2 linked regions of the Anatilimnocola floriformis genome follow. Each later gene encodes a partner of the first gene's protein in a complex. Links are inferred from orthologs where the notes say so. Each region holds a gene or a part of one and is shown on either strand. Other genes may lie near its edges.

What was found.
Region 2: the proteins of M9Q49_RS09510 (region 1) and dnaX are in contact, whole or in part, in a cryo-EM structure (PDB 8GIZ), measured with the Escherichia coli proteins. The link is inferred for Anatilimnocola floriformis from one-to-one orthologs.

Annotation. Positions count from the first base shown.
Region 1 is NZ_JAMLFW010000001.1:2,452,382-2,455,427, forward strand. Bases 29-3,002 are described here. They hold M9Q49_RS09510 (DNA polymerase III subunit), read right to left. Parts: upstream 2,054-3,002; coding sequence 1,004-2,053; downstream 29-1,003. Other genes in these bases: M9Q49_RS09500 (hypothetical protein), read right to left, coding at 29-30; M9Q49_RS09505 (secondary thiamine-phosphate synthase enzyme YjbQ), read left to right, coding at 599-1,018; tmk (dTMP kinase), read right to left, coding at 2,050-2,670; M9Q49_RS09520 (sialidase family protein), read right to left, coding at 2,698-3,002. Outside these bases: more of M9Q49_RS09500, read right to left, coding at 1-28; more of M9Q49_RS09520, read right to left, coding at 3,003-3,046. UniProt on the Escherichia coli protein: Part of the beta sliding clamp loading complex, which hydrolyzes ATP to load the beta clamp onto primed DNA to form the DNA replication pre-initiation complex.
Region 2 is NZ_JAMLFW010000002.1:687,672-690,703, forward strand. Bases 50-3,009 are described here. They hold dnaX (DNA polymerase III subunit gamma/tau), read right to left. Parts: upstream 2,495-3,009; coding sequence 605-2,494; downstream 50-604. Other genes in these bases: recR (recombination mediator RecR), read right to left, coding at 50-581; M9Q49_RS27460 (cohesin domain-containing protein), read right to left, coding at 2,853-3,009. Also shown: more of recR, read right to left, coding at 1-49; more of M9Q49_RS27460, read right to left, coding at 3,010-3,032. UniProt on the Escherichia coli protein: Part of the beta sliding clamp loading complex, which hydrolyzes ATP to load the beta clamp onto primed DNA to form the DNA replication pre-initiation complex.

The sequences.
Region 1 (3,046 bases):
GGCTTCGAAAACGTTGCGAACTTTGTCCATGGCTTTCTCCTTCAGATATTCGGGCAGTAACACAGCAGCCAGGACTCGTGTGAAATCGACTGGCTGAGAAATAGGCGGTTGCTTGAGCTAGTCAACCATCCGTGGCCGAAGGTGACCGGCCGCTGGTGGCCGATCGTCTGAAAGCAATTCCTTTGCTGACGGACGCATTATCAGGAGCGACAGGGGCTGCGTCAAGATTTTTGCGGTTTTTACGAAGAGTTTTCCGCCACTAGCCCTCACGACAGATTGTCTTGAGCGGTATCACTCGCAGGGTTTATCTGGCTTAACAATTTCCATAAGTCCATATCCGGCAATCACTAATGCGTGGCGTAAACGCGCATTGTTCCGTTTGCAGGGCAACATTACGAAATGGTCAATAAGGCGTCTTAGGGGAATCTAATGTCCGCTAATGCCAACATAACGGATTTGGGGACCACACCACCCCTTGACGGCATTTTTGCAAATCCTTCATACAGGGACCGAGGTGGTGTGGTGCAGGTTCGCGAATCTGCCAAACTTGCCCGGATCGCCATAAGCGAACTGGACACTTGGGAGGATGGTAAAAACGATGCCTTGGACACAGAAGAATATTACTTTGCCGGCCGTTCGCCGTGGATTCCATCTCGTTACGGACAAAGTACTTGCGGCAATTCCTGAGGTCCGCAACGTGAAAGCCGGCTTGCTGCACGTCTTCATCCAGCACACGTCGGCGTCGCTCACGATCAACGAGAACGCCGATCGGGATGTACGGCATGACCTGGAACGGGTCTTTTCCACGATTGCCCCCGAAGACTTCCCCTATGTGCACACCATGGAAGGGCCCGACGACATGCCAGCCCATGTGAAGGCCGCGCTCCTCGGCAGCAGCGTGAGCATTCCGGTGAAGGATGGTCGGCTGCTGCTTGGCACGTGGCAGGGAATCTATCTGTGCGAGCATCGCGACGTCGGCGGGCCGCGGTCCCTGGTCCTCACGCTAATGGGAGAGTAGCGTCGCCGTGCCGGTCCGCTGCAGCGTGGCCAGTTCGTCGGCCCACCACTCCAGCACATTCAGAACAGCCGCATTCGAATCAGCGGCCGATGTTGCCTCCAGGCAAAGCTCCACGCCGCGGCTCCCCATCTCGGCTGGATCGAGCCAGGCCCGCGAAGCGGCCGTCGGTTGCGCGAGGCCGCTGCCGATGAGCATGAGCTGCCGAAAATACGAACTGCTGAAACCAAACGCATCGCGCAGCCGCAGCTTCTTGGCCGCCGATTCCTTGCCGGCCGCATCGACGTAGGTTTGCACCAGTTTCATGAGAACTGCAGGTTGCAGCGGCGACTGAGCCAGCGATTGCAGCAACTCCGCACGGAACTCACTCAGTTCGCTTTCCAGCAAGCGAACCGCCGCCGAGACACTTCCCTCAGCAAGGGCAGCTGCTTGGTGGGCCGCGTTGCGGTCGGCAGTGAGCTGTTGTTCGACGAGGATCTCTGCCACATCATTGGTATCGAGCGGCTGAAACCGCACGACTTGGCAGCGGGAGCGAATCGTCGGCAATTGTCGTTGTTCGCTGGTACCCAGCAGAATGAGCACCGACCGCGGCGGCGGCTCTTCGAGCGTCTTCAGCAGGCAGTTGGCCGCTTCGTTGAACAGATAGTCGGCATCGTCGATGATCGCGATTTTTCGCTTACCCGAGAACGGTTTGAGCGAGATGCGAAAGCACAGCCCTTCGCGCATCCGCTTCTCGTCGGAGCCGATCAGGAGCTCGATCGGGATGCTCGACTTGTCTTCGGGCTTGGCGACGTAATCGATATCGGGATGCGTCCCCGCGAGACACTGCTTGCAGGCCGGGCATTCACCACAGGGGGCCAGCTGTTCTTCACTGACTCGCTCGCAGAGCAAGGCTTGCGCGAGCTTCAAAGCGAACGTTCGCTTGCCGGTACCCGGCGGACCGACAAACAGAAAGGTGCTCGCCAGGCGATGCAATCCGAGTGCGGTGCGAAACCGCTCGACGACGGCGTCATGGCCACGAATCCCTTGCCAGGTCATCGTGCGGCTCCGCGAGCGAGCAGTGGTTCGATGTGGCGCAGCACTTGAGCATGCACTTCCTCTGGCGATTGTGCGGCGGAAACAACCACAATCGGAATTCGCGCAGCCGCAGCTTCTTTCAAGAAGCCCTGCCGGACTCGCTCCATGTATTCGAGGCCCTGCGCTTCCATCCGATCGGGCGGCCGACCTTGGCGTTCCTTCGCTGCAGCGGCGGGCATGTCGAGAACGATCGTTAGATCGGGCATCAAGCCGCCCGTGGCAACGCGACCCGTTTGCCAGACTTGCTCGCAGTCCTGCCCGCCGGCGTGCGCTTGATAGACGACATTGGCCAGCAAATAGCGATCGGAAATCACGCACTCGCCGCGTTCGAGCGCAGGGCGGATGACTTCTTCGACTAGCTGCGAACGAGCGGCCATGTAGAGCAGCATTTCGCTGCGGCGGTGAATGGGAACATCGTGATGCGAGAGCAACACGTCTCGCAGTTTTTCACCGAGGCTGGTGCTGCCTGGATCGCGGCAGGTGACCACTTGCTTGCCACGCGCGGCCAGCCATTCGCGCAGCAGGCGTACCTGTGTCGATTTTCCCGCGCCGTCGACTCCGTCAAAGCTAATGAACATGGCGTCCGATTCTAGCCGCAGAGAGCACTATTTGCCCAGCGCCCAGGTTCGTTCAAAACGGGCAAAGGTCAGCGTATTTTCCACTTCGTACAGCACGCCGAGGCGACCGTCGCGCAGGATCGTCAGGCACGAGTACATGCAGCCGCGCGGATCGAGCAATCGGCCGTCGCTCCAGGTTTTTCCCTCGTCGGTGCTGTGGCGAATCGTTAGCGCGATGCGCTTCGTCGGGCTATTCGGATTCGTGAAAAATAACTCGCCATCCGGATGCCGGATTAAACTGGCCATGCATGTCGGATCTGGAACGGTGAACCAAGGCTCAGACCATTTGCCACCGGCTTTTTCTTCCTTGCTCCATTCCCACTTCGCCCAGGCGCGT
Region 2 (3,032 bases), on another replicon or contig:
GCAAGGGCGTCGGCGAGGATCTCTTTGTTCGTGTATTCCAAAACGCTGCCGGTTGTGATTCCCCGCGCCAGGCGAGTCATACTTACCGGGAACTCTGCGAGCAAGTTCGAAATGTGGAGCGCCGTGCCGTCGCCTTCGACAGTAGGGTTCGTCGCCATCACGATTTCGCTGAACGTTCCTTGCCGCACCCGTTGCACGAGTTGCGGCAGGGTCAATTGATCGGGGCCGATGCCGTCGAGCGGCGCGATACGGCCAAGCAGCACGTGATACAAGCCGCGAAAGACGCCGGCTTGCTCGAGGGCCATCAGGTCGCGTGGCTGCTCGACGACGCATAGCTGCGTGCGGTCGCGACGCGAGTCCGCACAAATGCTGCACTCTTCGCTCTCGGCCAGGTTGAAGCAAGTCGCGCAGTAGCGGACGTTTTCGCGAACCGCGCGAATGGCGTCGGCCAGGGCGAAGGCTTCGCTCTTGGGAACCCGCAGCACGTGATACGCGAGCCGCTCGGCGCTTTTGCGACCGATGCCGGGGAGTTTGGCAAACTCCTCGATGACTTTGCTCACGGAATCAGTGACTTGGGCCATGCGAGAAGTAAGAGATGGGTGGTTTATGGATCAGGGTTGGGAATGTCGGACGCTGAGGACTCCGGTTCCTCGGCGGCGGGCGGCGCGTCGATGACGTCGACAATCTCGGCATCAAAAACGGCGATCGCCTGCTGGACGAGCAAGTTGCGTTCCAATTCCTTAATTCGTTGCCTGCGGCGCGCTGCCGTGGGCTGTGGTTTCGCCGTCGTAGCCGCCGCTTGGGGCTCATCTGGCAATAAATCGAATTCCACACGAATTTGGCGACCGGCGACTTCAGCCAGCGTTTGTTCCAGCTTCTGCCGCCGCTCGGGACGCTCTAGCTGATCCTTGAAATGACTATACGCTTTTCTAAACGACGCAACTAGTCTGTTTGGCCCGGAAATTGCTATTGCGACGACTTTGCGGGCGTAATCCGCCGTCATATCTTGAATGGCTTCAACGGCTTGCGACCAGATCTGCTGGGCTACCGCATTTGTCCAAGGAATGTCGCTGGGGGCTTCGACTGGGGGCGAAATGTCCCGTTCAGTTACGTCGGCCGTTTTTTTTTGATCGGCGGCGCTTGGAGGCGGATTCGGCAGTGGCTGAGCTCGGGGTTGGCTGACCGGCGGTCCCACTGACTGCGAAACGTGCGCGACTGGCGCGCTGCTTGCACTGGGCACTGGCTGCGCGAAAGCCGGAGGCGGCGGCGAATATGCCGGTCGCGACGGAACTGCGGGGACCGCAAGAGGAGCGCCACTTTGCAATTGGGCGATGAGCGCCGGCAGCGATTGCAACTGCTCGAGCCGGGCGATCCGCACGAGGGCCATTTCGACAAGCGTGCGCGTTTGTGTGCTTTGCTTCATCCGGACGAGAGACTGATCTAGGATCTGCGCTGCAGCCAATAGAGTATCGAGTCCGAGCGCTTCGCCGAGGCGAGCCATCTCGGCGGCATCGCTGGCTTCGGTTGTCAAAAACAAATCGGGCGAACAACCGAGATGCGCCGCCATCGCGTCGCGCAAGTAACCAAGCAACTGCTCGGCCAATTGTCCCGCATCGACTCCTTCGCGAATCGCCGTGTCGAGCAACGTCAGCGCTGTTGCCGCGTCGCGATTGGCCAGCGCGCCGGCGATCGCCGCGAGGCGTCCGGCTTGGGCCGTGCCAAGCAACCGATGCACGTCGGCTGCGGTAAGTGCTTTGCCGCTGAACGAAAGGAGCTGTTCGAGCAGCGACTGGCTGTCGCGCATCGAACCGTTGGCGCGTCGCGCCAAGATCTGCAGGGCCTGCGGCTCTGCCGACACGCCTTCCTGCGTGCAGATGTGGGCAAGTCGCTCGACGATGGCCTGCGATTGCAACGGCGCGAAGTCGAAGCGCTGGCAGCGCGACAGTACCGTGATCGGGATCTTGTCGGCTTCGGTGGTGCAGAAGATGAACTTCACATGCTCGGGCGGTTCCTCGAGCGTTTTCAGCAGCGCGTTGAACGCCTGCATCGTGAGCATGTGAACTTCGTCGATGATGTAGATCTTGTACCGCGCCCGGCTCGGCCGAACGTTGACGTTCGATCGCAACTGGCGGATTTCATCGATGCCGCGATTACTCGCGCCGTCGATTTCAATCACATCCACATCGCTTCCCGCCGCGATTCCCTGGCAAATGTCGCACTCGCCACAGGGCTCTGTCGTCGGACCTTTGACGCAATCGAGGGCCTTGGCGAAAATCCGCGCGGTGCTGGTTTTGCCGACTCCGCGAGCGCCGGTGAACAGATAAGCATGGCCAACGCGGTTCGTATGAATCGCCGTTCCCAGCGCCTGCGAGACCTGTGGCTGGCCGACGAGTTGCTGAAAGTCCTGCGGGCGATAGCGACGAGCAACGACGACGTAATTGCCAGCATCGGCGGCGCTAGAGTCGCCTGCCGGATCGTCAGGAAGCAGAGCCATACGCGCCTCGGGCGAGAGAGAAAGAGATCAAGGGGTTAGAGATGAAGCAGAGCCCGGCAGACTGAACGCCGCATTTCCCTAGTCCCTAACCTCTAGCCCCTTCATCCCTTCCAAGCCGCTGCCAGAAAGAGGCCCCCGCACAAGAGTACGTCGCTTATGGCTGCTCCAATTACGGCCTGACCAGGTTCACGCTTCCCCCTCGCGAGGGCCCCTTTCGGGCAGAGGCCCCTCCTTGCTGGTGTTTTCCAACCGTCGTTGGAATGGCCAGCAAGGGAAGCACTCATTTGTAGGCGAACTGGCCCCTTTCAGCAATCGGGCATCGCAGTCGGCGAACCGCTCCGCGGTCGATGAATCGCAACTAGGACAACCGCCGCACCATCGATCGCCGCGGGGTCGACGCTGCGCTCGCGTCGCTATGATCCTGCTGCCAGGCAGACAGAATTTGCAGCAGCGCTTGTTCGTGCAGACTTAACGGCGTGCTGGAGTCACTGGCAGCAGGATCGTGCGCGTGCAACACAACCTTGCTGCTCTCACCGCC